2 regions of the Anaerobranca gottschalkii DSM 13577 genome follow, and region 2 is predicted to be linked to the other one. Evidence: riboswitches for the same ligand, from Rfam matches in the RefSeq annotation. Region 2 holds a riboswitch; the other holds the start of a gene.
What was found. A riboswitch is a leader RNA that binds a small molecule or an ion and turns the genes downstream of it on or off. The one in region 2 is predicted to bind S-adenosylmethionine.
Positions count from the first base shown of each region.

Region 1 (8,556 bases), on a different contig from region 2:
TAATAAATCCCATTGAATATCGTGGAGTAAAATTTTAACAGTATAATTTCTATCTAACAAATGATAAAAGGTAGCTAAAATTACGTGGTTAATTACTATAATAGTAAATACCATTAGAAATAAAGGAATAATAGAATAATTATCAAATGCTTCCCAAGTTCCTCCAGAAATACTGAAAACATAGCCTCCAACTATAGTAGATGTAGAAACAATTCCCACATTAAATAAGGCATCAATTACTTTTCGTTTATCAAAAATAAGTTGAGTTAAGAGTATACCTAATGAAACAATCAAAACTGGTAAAAAAAGGTCTTGGAAAACATAAAAGGCACAGAGAATAAAGGCAAAAGCTAAAGACAAATGACCTTTAGCAAGGGGTATTGTCATTCTCTCTAATAAAGAAGACAATACTAAAAATAAAAGGATGAGACCAAAATTATCACTAGTAAATAGTTCTCTACTAGATATACCCCCTAAAGACAGTAAAATAATCCCTAAACCTGCCACCGCTCCTTTAAAAACTTTTTGTTTTCCCATAAAGCCCCCTCCAAAGTAAAGAAAAAACTAAAATATATTAAATTTTAGCATAAATTTTGCAAAATTACCATATCTTTTTTTCAAAAAAAAAAGACCCTGCTGAGGGGGGGGCAGGGCCGAGGGGTAGTGTATCACTTCAAGTAATATATTAGCAAAATTTGTCGAAAAAACAAGTATTTTGGGTACTATTTTTATTAAATTTTATTTAGTACTTTAGGACTAGCCGTTATATCTGAAAAATAAAACTTTATTGTTTTCTCTAATTCTGATAAAGTCAATTTATTTGTATCTAAGAGAATAATAACATCTCCATTACAGCTTTTTAGGAAATATTCTATAACGGAATTCCTTGAACTATCTAAAACTTTTAGAAAATAAAATTGTCTTGCTAATTTCCTTCCGATGTTTAAGGTTTGATCGGTAGAACCAAGATCGAAAATCACCACATCTACAGGACAAAGTAAATTTTCATCAAAATAACAAAGTGAAGCAATATATCTAATTATTTTCTCTAAATTTTCTTCCCAATTATAAACAAAAAGAACCATTGAGGTTTTAGGTCTAGTAATCTTTTTCCCCTTTATTAAACCAAAACTCCATTTTAATAAACTGAATAATCCAATTATAACCAACATCCATAGAATACTTTCTTTCATAAACAAATCACCCCTGCTTTACTATATGCAAGGGGTGGGCAAGTGTACCAAAAATTTATTATAAATGTACAAAACCTTCTTTTATTCCCTTTACCACTGCTTGCGTTCTATCGTAAACTCCAAGCTTTTTAAATACTCTACTGACATGATTTTTAACTGTTTTTTCACTGATGTTTAATTGATCACCAATTTCCTTGTTACTCCTTCCCTCTGCCATTAGTTGATAAACAACTAATTCCCTGTCAGTTAAATCATAAACATTTTCCACTATTACTTTACCATTACTTGAAGATTTTTTCCCTTTTTGTAGTTCTTTAAATAATTTTATAGTTAAAGATGGATGAATAAATGCATCTCCTGTGTAAACATTACGGATCCCTTCAACAATCTTTTCACCTTCTAAATCCTTTAACATATAGCCTTCAGCCCCAAATTTAATAGCCTCTAATATGTACTCATCCCCATCGTGGATTGTTAACATAATTACTTTTGTGCTAGGATAATTAGTTTTAATCCACTTTGTCGCTTCTATACCATTCATTTTAGGCATATTTATATCCATTAAAACAATATCCGGTCGGTATTTTTCCACCAATTTACAACCTTCTTCTCCATTTTCACCTTGACCTACTACTTCAAAATCCCTTTCAAAATCTAAGATTTTAATAATCCCTTGCCGTAAAAGTTTATGATCTTCCACCACTACAATTCTAATCTTCTCCATCTATATCCCCTCCACCTTTTTTACACATATGTAACCATGTGCTAAAATTTTTGTTAGTATTATTGTGAGTCTTTGTTATAAGGGATTTCCACAATAATCATTGTCCCTTGTCCTAAACCAGTCTTTATTTGGAATTTGCCTTTCAATAAACCAACCCTTTCTTTTATACCAATAATTCCATAACATTCAAGGGTAGGGTCAGCTAGATTTTCCTTTAATTCAAAACCAACTCCATTGTCTTTTATAATAATTTTAATATTGTTATTATCTACTTCCATTTTAACCATAGCTAAGGAAGCTTTACTATGTTTATATATATTTTGTAAAGCTTCTTGGATTATACGAAAAATAGTTACTTCTATCTCACTATCAAATCTCTGCTCTTTCCCAAATAACACAAATTCAACACGGATATTGTTTTTTTCACTAAAATCTTCACAATACCTTTTTAATGTAGTTATTAGCCCCAAATCATCTAATACCATAGGTCGCAATTGGTGAATTATCCGGCGAATTTCACCTAAGGTATCTCTAACTTTATTCTTTATATCGGTTAATTCTTCTTTAGCTTTTTGAGGATCAATACCTAACATCTTCTCAGCTATTTCGGTGCTTAAAATGATATCCGCTAAACTTTGTGCCGGCCCATCATGGATTTCTCTAGCCAACCTTTTCCTTTCTATCTCTTGAGCTTGAATAATTTTATATCCAATATCTTTTTGTTGCTTATATTCAGCGGCCTGTTGTGACATATTCTTAATATTTACCAACAAATAATCAAGGGCTACAGAAACGTGATTAATTAAATGTTCCGCCTTTTCCACCATTTTTTCTAAACTCCTAAGACGAATTTGTAGTTCATTCCTTTTTTCCAAAAGGTCTTTTTCCTTTTGTCGATATAAAATTAAGTCTAATTTTAATTGATGGGCATATTCATAGGCTTCTTGGATAGCTTTTTGATCATATATATTAAAATTTTTGCTAACCTCCATCAATCTAATCCTTGCTTTTTTTTCCTTTACTTCAGTTTCATCAACCAATTTTACTATTTTTTTTGCCTCTATTTCCATTTCCGAAAGGTTAGTTTTAACTTTATTCAATTCCATCCTTGCAGATTCAGAAATATCAAATATTGCTTCTTTACCTTGGGTAATACTTTCTATAATCTTGTCAGTTACATTATCTAGTAACTTTATATCTAAATTATCCAATTAAAACACCTCATTAAAAGGAAGTCTAAAGTTTATAATTCTACATTTTTCTACAATTTCCTGCATAAAACTTCTGAATAATTAGTTGTAAGGACTTATTTACTAATTAATGGTATCAAAAAAGCACATCTTATTGAATCAATATCCTAAATATAGATCATTATCTACCTAATTAGGAAAAGATCAAAAAAGATGTGCTTTAATTTCAAGTATTATTTAACTTTTTGAGCTAAAATTTCCGCCTTATCTGTTTGTTCCCATGGTACCTGGATGTCAGTTCTTCCAAAGTGACCATAAGCTGCAACTTGTTTATATATAGGTCTTCTCAAACCTAAATCCCTAATTATGGCACCAGGTCTTAAGTCAAAGGTTTCTTTAACAGCCTTCTCAATTTTCTCTACAGGCACTTTTTCTGTACCAAAGGTTTCCACCATTATTGAAACAGGTTTTGCTACACCAATGGCATATGCCAATTGTACTTCACACTTATCAGCTAAACCGGCTGCTACTACGTTTTTAGCTACATAACGGGCAGCGTAAGCAGCTGAGCGGTCTACTTTTGTTGGGTCTTTTCCAGAGAAAGCTCCTCCACCGTGTCTAGCATAACCACCATAGGTATCAACAATAATTTTTCTACCGGTTAACCCTGCATCCCCTTGTGGACCACCGATAACAAATCTACCGGTAGGGTTAATTAAAAATTTAGTATTTTCATCTAAAAACTCTGTAGGAATTACAGGTTTAACAACATGTTCAATGATATCTTTTTTTAGAGTTTCTAAAGAAACTTCAGGACTATGTTGAGTAGAGACAACTACAGTAGTAACTTTAGTTGGTTTACCATCAACATATTCCACTGTTACTTGAGTTTTTCCATCAGGACGTAAATAAGGTAATATATCAGATTTTCTCACTTCAGAAAGTCTTCTTGACATTTTATGGGCTAAAGAGATAGGCAATGGCATAAGCTCTGGAGTTTCATTACATGCAAACCCGAACATCATCCCTTGGTCTCCAGCCCCTATAGCATCGATATCTTCCATTTCACCTTCTTTTGCTTCTAAAGCTTTATCTACACCCATAGCTATATCTGGAGATTGCTCATCAATGGCAGTCAATACTGCACAAGTTTCAGAGTCAAAACCAAATTTTGCCCTTGTATAACCTATTTCCTTCACCGTTTCCCTTACAATTTTCGGAATATCCACATAGCACTCTGTGGTTATTTCTCCCGAAACCAATACTAATCCTGTTGAAACCATAGTTTCAGCTGCAACCCTCGCATTGGGGTCTTTTTCTAAAATGGCATCTAAGATAGCATCAGATATTTGGTCAGCAATTTTATCAGGATGCCCCTCAGTTACCGATTCAGAAGTAAATAAAAATCTGCGGCTCATATTGTTAACCTCCTTATATGTATAGAGTGGATTTTGTGCAATAAAAAACCCCTTCAATTTTAAATGAAGAGGGCTCAGCCTCTCTCATCTGCGGGAATTAGCACCGTGCTAAATTTTAGCCGGTTGCCGGGGTTCTTCGGGCCCGTCCCTCCACCTCTCTTGATAAGAGTTTTCTATTGTCATAACTAGTTTAATTAAAGATAACCCATTAGTCAAGCCCTTTTAAATATTTATTTTTTATAAATAAATTCACAAAAAATTAACATAATGATATAATAAATTTAAAATCTAAACATTAGGTGATGAAAATGTATAAAATGGCTGTATTTGATATTGATGGAACATTATTAAATTCCCAATCCCAAATCTCCAAGGAAAATTTAGAAGCTGTAAAAAAAGCTAAGGAATTAGGAATAAAAATAATATTGGCAACAGGAAAACACCATCTATCTGCCCAACCCCTTTATCAACTATTGGACTTAACAGATCCCCAAGTAAGTTGTAATGGTGCAATTATATATTGCCCTGAAAGTAAAAAAATTATTAAAACAAATCCTATCGATAAGGAAACATATTTAAGTACCTTAGAAAAATTAAAAGAATTTCCTTTTCCTTCCGTTGTTTATACTGCAAAAGGTTTTTATAGTACTTATTCACCAGAAGATCTAACGAAGATAATCCGAGTAGGTGAAAATAAAATAGAATATATTACCGATTATAGTAATTTAGAAGATGTAGCTAAAATACTCTTGGTATTGCCATATCACCTGAAAAGGGAAGAAAAATTAATTAGAGATATGGCTAATGAAAATATTTCCGTAGTTAGAACTTCAGAACATTTTTTAGAATTTGTCGCCCCTGCTAGTAATAAAGCTTTGGCAGTAAAATACATAGCTGATATGTATAATATATCAGAAAAAGAAATTATCGCCTTTGGAGATAGTGAAAATGATGTGGAAATGTTGAAAATGGCCGGGTTAGGGGTATGTATGGGAAATGGCAGTAAAATAGCCAAAGAAAATGCAGATGTAATAGTCAGTGATAATGATAAAAATGGTGTTAAAGAAGGCCTTTATAGGTTTGTAATCAATCGGTAGTTGGAGGTGGAATTAATGCCGGCAAATTTAACTCCCCAGTACTACGAAGCAGAAGAAGCCTATAAAAAAGCAACTACTATAGAAGAAAAAATTAGGGCATTACAAGAAATGTTAGCAGTTATTCCGAAACACAAGGGTACTGATAAGCTGCAAGGAGATATTAAGAAAAAAATCTCTAAACTTAAAAAGGAAGCAGAAAATAATTCAAAGGGGAAAAAGTCTGGCTTTGATCCCTTTAATATCGAAAAACAAGGGGCAGGGCAAGTTTTCGTATTAGGTTATCCCAATTGTGGTAAATCCGCCTTTGTCGGTGCATTAACCAATGCAAAAACCAATGTACAAGACTTTCCCTTCGCTACTCAACAACCTGTGGTAGGAATGATCCCCTTTGAAGAAGTCTATATTCAACTTATAGATACTCCACCTATAACGGAAGAGGGAATTCCAGGTAATTTTAGCAACGCCTTAAGACACTGTGATCTTATATTAGCTTTGGTAGATTTAAGTAGTGATAACTGTGTAGAGCAGCTACAAGGTATAATTGACAATTTAAAAAAGCGGAATTTATTAGTAGAAAACAAGTCACCTAAAACTTTTACTTTAGATGATATTATCTTTTTAGGGACAAAGTCTGACCACCCCACTTCTGCCGATAATCTTCAAATTATTTACGAGTTGATTTCCAATTGCCCTAAAATATTACCTATATCTATTTACTCAGAAGAACTAAAATCTTTACCAAAAGTCATATATGAAAAATTAAATGTTGTTAGAATATATACCAAAGCCCCAGGAAAAAAACCAGATTTTGAACGACCTTATATACTCAAAAAAGGGTCGACAGTAATGGATTTAGCCCTAGAAATCCACAAAGATATAGCCGCAAATTTAAAATCTGCTAGGGTTTGGGGTTCTGCAAAATTTCCTGGACAAAGTGTTGAACACACATACCTTTTAGCTGATAAAGATATTGTTGAATTATTAACATAATAAAGCATTAAAGCCGTCTAGGTTGCTAGACGGCTTAATTTATCTAACTGAAAACTCAATTATACTCCTTAACCTTAGTCCACTTTCATCTTCAATTCCATGTAATTCTATTTTATAATTTCCAGCTGCCCTTAAAGGAGGTATTTCTAAATTATAACTTTCACCTGATTCTAAGATAAAATCAACTCCATCACTATGCAAAGGGTCAGGCAATTGCATCCAATGGCCATTTTCATTTTTAATATATAATTTTAAACCTAATGTTTTATTAGTAAAAATCAAATTGTTCCAACGATCATTAGTTACTAAAATTTCAATTTTATCATTTGATCTAGGATGTTTTGTTAATAACTCAGTTTTAAAAGTTGGGTAGGGATAAATATAGAAAGTAGATTCTCCTTTAATCAAATTAACGTAATCTTCTCTATACCAGCCTTCAAAAACCACTTTATATTCCCCTTCTGTCAACAAATCATGATTTATCTTTATTTCAGTTTCTTCTTCTGGCAACAACATATGAATAGCAGGAATAAAATCTAGGGGAAGAATAATTTGCTGCCACATCCCGTTTCCTTCCCGCTTAAAGATATTTATACCATAATAGTTGTCAGGAAAAAGCAAATTTTGATTAGATTGATTTGTTAATTTAAAAACAATAGTTTCTTCTTTACCATAACGCCTTAATAAACTTTCTACTTTTAATTTAGGTTCCTCTACATTGGGGACATTAGAGGATAATTGAATTTTAGCAATAGTAAATACCGATATTGTAACTATGATTAATGTTGTAATCACTATTTTTTTATTCATTATAATCCTCCTTCCCCATTTTAGTTATACATTATATTAGACTTTATTTCTTACAAAAAGTTTCATTTTTCTACAAATTTGTTTCTAAAATTAGCTTACAAAAAGCTGCCGTTCCTTCCCACAATACTCCTTCATCAATATTGAATTTGGGATGGTGGTGGGGATAAACTATCCCTTTTTCTTCATTACCAGCCCCTAAGAAGAAAAAACAACCCGGTGCTTTGTTTAAAAAATAAGCCATATCCTCTCCACCCATAGTAGGTTTTTTCAAATTTATTATATCTTCTCTAGAAAATATTTCTATTAATTTTTTATTAACAAATTCTGTGACTTCTTTGTTATTTACCAGTGGTGGATAACCTGAAATAATTTCCACTTTAGCATAGCCACCATAACTTTTAGCTATTCCTTCCACTAACAATTCCAAACGGCTGAAGATTTCCTTTCCTGCTGCTTCTTCTAGGTATCTAATTGTCCCTGTCAAAAGAACCTCTTCTGGAATTATGTTAAAGGCAGTTCCTCCTTGAATTTTACCAAAGGAAATTACTGCAGTATCAGTAGGTGCTAAATTTCTACTTACTATGGACTGTACAGAAGTTATAATATTGCCGGCAATTAAGATAGGGTCAACAGCTTTTTGGGGCATTGCTCCATGTCCACCTCTACCCTTTATAGTAATTTTAAATTCTACTGTAGCAGCCATAATTGGATTATAGCTTAGCCCTATTTGCCCACCCTTTAATTCAGGAAAAATCAGTCCTATATGACAGCCATATATCCTTTGAAAAGGGTAATCCCTATATAAGCCATCGTCTAACATCCTTTTTGCTCCACCATAACCCTCTTCCCCAGGCTGAAAGATCAATAATAAATTATTTTTTAATTTATCTTTGTTATTGTATAAATATTTAGCTGCTCCTAATACCATGGCAATATGGGCATCATGGCCACAAGCATGGTTTTTCCCAGGATAAATAGATTTATATGGCAAGTCATTTTCTTCTTCCATCGGTAAACCATCGATATCAGCCCTCAAAGCTACTATAGGGTAATCAGAATCTACTTCCAAATATGCAATTACACCGGTTTTAGCATAACGCCTTAATTCTGAATAACCAATTTCCTTTAATATTT
Region 1 is NZ_FOIF01000009.1:44,661-53,216, forward strand. It holds gene BMX60_RS04260 (sensor domain-containing diguanylate cyclase) at 1-537, opposite strand, end outside; gene BMX60_RS04265 (glycosyltransferase family 2 protein) at 732-1,193, opposite strand; gene BMX60_RS04270 (response regulator) at 1,252-1,917, opposite strand; gene BMX60_RS04275 (sensor histidine kinase) at 1,977-3,128, opposite strand; gene metK (methionine adenosyltransferase) at 3,341-4,525, opposite strand; SAM riboswitch class I at 4,607-4,694, opposite strand; gene BMX60_RS04285 (Cof-type HAD-IIB family hydrolase) at 4,834-5,622, shown strand; gene BMX60_RS04290 (GTPase) at 5,638-6,612, shown strand; gene BMX60_RS04295 (hypothetical protein) at 6,652-7,422, opposite strand; gene BMX60_RS04300 (M20 metallopeptidase family protein) at 7,493-8,556, opposite strand, start outside.
Region 1: linked by a shared signal. The riboswitch ahead of metK (methionine adenosyltransferase) and the one ahead of BMX60_RS11270 (methionine ABC transporter ATP-binding protein) in region 2 are both predicted to bind S-adenosylmethionine.

Region 2 (6,502 bases):
CCCCTTAAAAAGCTGGTAAAACACTACCTTTATATTTTTCTAAAATAAAATCTCTAACTTCTTGAGAGTTTAACACTTCAGCGATGATCTTAACCCTTTCATCATTTTCCATACCCTCTTTAACTACTAAAATATTGGCATAAGGATTACCGATAACTTCTTCGATAAACAATCCATCTTTAACTGGATTTAAATTGGCTAATAAAGCATAATTGGTATTGATTATACCTATCTCTAAATCTGGGAGCATATTAGCTATAAGGGCAGCATCTAATTCTACAATTTCAATATTCAAAGGATTTTCCACTATATCTCCTACTGTACCCCTTACTCCAACACCATCTGCCAATTTAATAATTCCAGCACTTTCAAGCAAGGCTAAAGCCCTTCCTAAGTTTGTCACATCATTAGGGACCCCTACTTTTCCCCCTTGAAATTCCTTTAAATCTGTAATTTTCTTTGAATATATTGCCATAGGTTCTAAATGTACTGGTACGACAGGGACGAGTTTTGTACCATTATCTTGGTTAAATCTTGTTAAATAAGGTAAGTGTTGAAAATAATTAGCATCTATATCTCCATCGTGAAGATTTAAGTTGGGTTGTACATAATCATTGTAAGGTATTATTTTTATATTAACACCTTTTTCAGCAAGGATAGGTTTAATAAATTCGAGAATTTCAGAATGGGGAACTTGAGTAGCTCCAATTTTAAATTGGTCTTCCTTAGAAGTTGAACAACCAGTAGATACAAGGATTAATATAACTAAAATTGAAAGTAAAACTTTTTTCACAAAAATCCCTCCAATATCTTAATTTATTTTAGTTTTATCGAATTTATTGGCTAGATAATTTCCTGTATGTTGTACTATTTGTACCAATACAACTAGAATCAATACAGTGCTATATAAAATAGTGGTATTTCTACCTTGATACCCATATCTTATTGCTAAATCACCTAACCCTTTGCCACCAACCAATCCAGCCATAGCGGAATAACTGATAAGGTTAACGGTAGTTATGGTAATCCCCCTAATTAATGCTGACCTCCCCTCCCTTAAAATTATCTTAAATAGGACATAGGATTTACTTCCTCCCATAGCTAATCCTGCTTCTACCACTCCCCAAGGCACCTCTTTTAAAGCCGTTTCAGTTACCCTTGCTACAAAAGGCGTAGCAGCTAGTGTTAAAGGTACTATGGATGCAGTTGTACCTATTGCTGTCCCAACAATTAATCTAGTTAAAGGAATAATGGCTACCAATAAAATAATAAAAGGGACTGATCTTAAAATATTGATAATAAAAGATAAACTATTTTTTAAATAGGGATTTTCTAAAATATGACCTTCATCTGTAACTACTAAAATTAAACCTAATGGTATTCCAGCTAAGCTGGCAAAAAATACTGAAACAAAGACCATATACAAAGTTTGTAATGTAGCCTCTAATAATATATCCACCATTTACAAGACCTCCACCATCACTTCATTTTCTTTTAAGTACTCTAGAAATTGCCCTTGAAGCCCTTCTTCACCCTTTAGTTCAACCAGTAGTCTACCAAATTTTTTGCTATTAATATCTTCTATAGAACCCTTTAAAATGTTTAATTCTACCCCTTGAACTTTCCTTAACCCTCTACTAATTATAGGTTGAGTAGCTTCTTCCCCTTTAAATTGTAGGTTCAAGTATTTAACTCCATTACTTACATATAATTCTTTTTGCTCAACAAAAGGATCCTCTAATAAAAGTTCTTTTGTAGCATCACTTTGGGGGTTAGTAAAAACTTCAAAAACTTCTCCCTTTTCTACTAACTCTCCCCCACTGATCACTGCCACTTTATGACACAAATTTTTTATAACACCCATATCGTGGGTAATTATTACTGTTGTTAAACTAAACTTTTGGTTTATTTCCTTTAACAAATTTAAAATAGATTTTGTTGTTACTGGGTCTAAAGCCGATGTTGGTTCATCACAAAGGAGAATTTTGGGATTATTTGCTAAAGCTCTGGCAATACCTACCCGTTGCTTTTGTCCTCCACTTAGTTGGCTTGGATAACTTTCAGCCTTTTCCTCTAATCCCACAAGTTTTAATAAATCCATCACCCTATCTTTTCTATCCTTTTTTTTCGCTATTTTAAGGGGAAGTTCCACATTTTCATAAACAGTTAATGAAGACAATAAATTAAAGTTTTGAAAAATCATTCCTATTTCTCTTCTTATTTCTCTAAGCTCCTTTTCTTTAAATTTCACTATATTTTTTCCATCAATCTCTACTGTTCCTGAATCTGGTGGTTCTAATAAATTTAAAGTTCTAATTAATGTACTTTTGCCTGCACCACTTAAACCGATAATCCCATAAATCTCCCCTTTTTCGACCTTTAGGTTAATATTTTTTAATGCCTGAATCCGCTCTTTACCATTGGGGTAAGTTTTATTTAAGTTTTTAACTTCCAACACAATTAACCACTCTCCATCTAAAAAAATAATTAAAAATGCCCCTTTCTTAACAGAAAGAGGCACGCAGGAAAAAGCGTATCCTCTTATCTGTCAGACAATTGTTGTCTGCAGGAATTGGCACCGCTGACCTTTCCATGTTTAAAATGGAAAGCGGGTTGCCGGGCTTCATTGGGCCAGTCCCTCCACCTCTCTGGATAAGAGTGCTTTAATATTCAATTTTTACTTTTAATACTTTACCATGATAAAGATAAATTGTCAATAAGGAAATTAAATTTTTATCTTCTATATATAAAAATATTTCCTGATTGGATCATCCTTTGCAGTTTTTTTATGGCATATTCTTTATACTTTTTCCGTGTTATGGGAAATAGTAGGCTAAATCCCAAAGCATCGGTTAGTAAACCAGGGGTTAATAAAAAAGCTCCTCCTATTAAAATAAATAAACCATCTAACAAATTGTGGGCAGGCATTTGTCCCGATGATAAAGCAAATAGGGTATCTTTTAATACCTTTAACCCTTGGTATTTAGCTAAAATTACCCCTAAAAATCCTGTAAGGGCGACAATTAAAACAGTAGTACCTCCCCCAATGTATTCTGCTACCCTAAATAAAAGGTATAGTTCTACTAACGGAACTAAGGTGAACAGTAAAATTAATTTTGCCATTTTTTCACCACCTCGACTTTATAAAAAATGCTGGGTACACAATTCCCCAGCATTTTCTTTTTATTTTACTGTAGCATGACCTCTGTATACTAAACCCCTTTGAGGATCAACTGTTACTTCTTCTCCATCTTTTAACAATGATGTAGCACCACTGGCTCCTACAACAACTGGGATACCTTTAGAAAGTCCTACAATTGCCGTTGTAGATGTAAGTCCAGCTTCTTCAGCGACAATAGCTTTAATTCCTTCTAAATTAGGCACTAAATCACTGTCAGTAGCGTTTGTCACTAAAATATCTCCTTGACCTTTTTTATTAATTAATTCTTTTGCAGTTTTAGCTACAATAACTTTTCCTTGAACAGAATTATTACCAATTCCTGTTCCTTTTACAATTACATCTCCCACAACATGAACTTTTAGAAGATTAGTAGTTCCAGCAATACCAACAGGTACTCCAGCAGTTATAACAACTAAGTCTCCGTCTTTAATATAACCCTGTTCTAGTGAAGTTCTAATAGCTTCTGCTATCATATCATCAGTGTTATCTGTTTGCTGGCCTAATACAGGGAATACTCCCCAAGATAAAACTAATTTTCTTACAACCCTTTCATCGGGAGTTACTGCAATAATTGGGCATTTTGGTCTATACTTGGATACCATTTTAGCAGTAAACCCTGATTGGGTAGAAGTGATTATTGCGGAAGCTCCTAAACTTTGGGCAGTATTACATGTTGCACTACTGATAGAATCTGTAATAGAAGCTTTAGGAGTAAAAGTCTTTTTACCTAAAATCTCTTCATATCTTACAGCTTGTTCTGCCCTTTCAGCAATTTGTGCCATTGTTTTTACTGCTTCTTCAGGGTACTTACCAGCTGCCGTTTCCCCTGAAAGCATAATAGCATCGGTTCCATCAAAAATAGCATTAGCAACGTCACTAGCTTCTGCCCTAGTTGGTCTTGGATTTCTAATCATAGAATCAAGCATTTGGGTTGCAGTGATTACAGGTTTACCAGCTTTATTACATTTTTCTATCATTAATTTTTGAGCTAATGGCACTTCTTCAACGGGAATTTCTACACCTAAATCTCCCCTTGCAACCATTAAACCATCACTTACTTTTAGTATTTCATCTAGATTATCTAATCCTTCTTGGTTTTCAATTTTAGAAATAATATGGATATCACTATTGTTTTCTTCTAAAACCCTACGAATAGCTAAAACATCGGAAGCTTTTCTGATGAAAGAAGCGGCGATAAAGTCAACTCCCTGTTCAATTCCAAACTTAATATCATTTAAGTCTTTTTCAGACATTGCTGGTAGAGAAACGGAAACTCCAGGAACATTTACCCCTTTTTTATCACTTAAAGGACCGCCATTTAATACTTTACATTTAATATCTGTATTAGTAGTTTCTAGAACTTCTAAAGCAATTAAACCGTCATCTAATAAAATACGATCACCTTTCTTTACATCTTTAGGTAGCCCTTCGTATGTAATAGCTACTTTAGTTTGGTCACCTAAAATATCTTCTGTTGTTAAAGTGAAGATATCTCCTTCATTTAATTGGATTTTTCCTTGGGCAAATTTCTTAACCCTTATTTCAGGTCCTTTTGTATCTAATAAAATTGCGACGTTTTTATTTAATTCCTTTGCTACTTGACGTATAGTAGCAATTCTCTTCCCATGTTCTTCATAATCGCCATGGGAAAAATTTAACCTTGCAACATTCATACCAGCTAAAATTAGTTTTTTCAACATTTCTGGTGATTCACTGGCAGGCCCAATTGTGCATACAATCTTTGTTCTTCTCATAATTTTCCTCCTTAAATTGAAAGTACTTTTGCTAATTCATACATCTCTTTGTCAAGGGTATGTTTTTGTTTTAAAGCTTCATCAATATCTGTGGCTACAATTTTATTGTTAACAATCCCCACCATTTTTCCACCTTCATTAGCCATTAACAAATCTACAGCTTTAGCAGCTAAACGGCTGGCTAGAATTCTATCAAAGGATGTTGGTGATCCTCCCCTTTGAATATGCCCTAAAACGATAACCCTAGTATCAAAGCCAGTTCTTTCTTCAATTATTTTACCTATTTCAAAGCCACTGGCAACACCTTCAGCTACCACAATGATACTGTGGAGTTTACCCCTTTTTTGACCTTGTAAAAGTCTATGGATTACCACATCTAAGTTAGTCTCAATTTCTGGGATTAAAATAGATTCTGCTCCACCAGCTAAACCCGCTGCCAAAGCGATATCTCCTGCATCACGGCCCATTACTTCTACAACAAAGGTTCTTTCATGGGATGTAGCAGTATCTCTTATTTTGTTAATAGCATCAATGGCAGTATTAACTGCAGTATCAAAACCAATACAATAATCTGTGCATGGAATGTCATTATCAATGGTTCCTGGAATACCAATGGTAGGAATCCCTAGATTAGATAAGGCTTTAGCGCCCATAAAAGAACCATCTCCACCAATTACAATGATTCCATCGATTCCTTTGGCCTTTAAAAGTTCCGCTGCTTCTTGCTGAACTTTAGGATTTTTGAATTCTGGGCATCTAGCAGTTCTTAAAATTGTTCCTCCTCTGTGAATAATATCTGCCACTGAACTCAATTCCATTCGCTCAAATTCTCCACTTATCAAACCAGCATATCCTCTTTTAATTCCGTAAACCTCTAAACCGTGGAAAATACCTTTTCTAACCACTGCTCTAACAGCAGCATTCATACCTGGTGCATCGCCACCACTGGTCATTACTGCTATCCTTTTCATTATTCTTACCTCCTTATCCCCTGGACATTTTTTGTCCCATAGGGACTAAAATGTTTCTTTTTATATTTTAGCATTTATATTAAGAAGTTCAAGTACTTTTAGATAATATGTGATAAAAATTCCACCACATCTGGCGCTTCAGAGCTAGGAACCAAAATCTCAACTTGCCCTTTCTTATTTTTTGATAATTCCCTCAGTTGAACCATGAACCCTTCTTGGGAAAGCTTATCCTTTATTTTCTCTGCTAATATCTCATCTTTAGCTATATATACTACTTTCCACACTGCAATATTTCCACCTTTCATCTTTCATTATTTTTTACTATTATCTTTTATTATAAACCTATTACTTATTTTACTATAACCTTTTAATACTTCACTACTTTATTTTATCTTTTCCAAGATGGCTTGTTAATATCTCTCCTTTTTCTGATAGTGTCAACTTTTTATAGGATATTTATAAATTGATGACCACTCTATTTTGGTTTATAAATTAAATGTTCCATTATGCATATCTTTCAAACATTTAAACATTGGTATGACTTTACCTTTGCTTAATATAGGTACATTATTTAATAGTTCACGTGCCTTGGTATA
Region 2 is NZ_FOIF01000080.1:346-6,847, forward strand. It holds gene BMX60_RS11260 (MetQ/NlpA family ABC transporter substrate-binding protein) at 5-793, opposite strand; gene BMX60_RS11265 (methionine ABC transporter permease) at 812-1,462, opposite strand; gene BMX60_RS11270 (methionine ABC transporter ATP-binding protein) at 1,463-2,458, opposite strand; SAM riboswitch class I at 2,539-2,659, opposite strand; gene BMX60_RS11275 (FxsA family protein) at 2,734-3,123, opposite strand; gene pyk (pyruvate kinase) at 3,184-4,935, opposite strand; gene pfkA (6-phosphofructokinase) at 4,947-5,906, opposite strand; gene BMX60_RS11290 (hypothetical protein) at 6,005-6,190, opposite strand; partial or broken gene BMX60_RS11295 (UPF0236 family protein) at 6,392-6,502, opposite strand, start outside.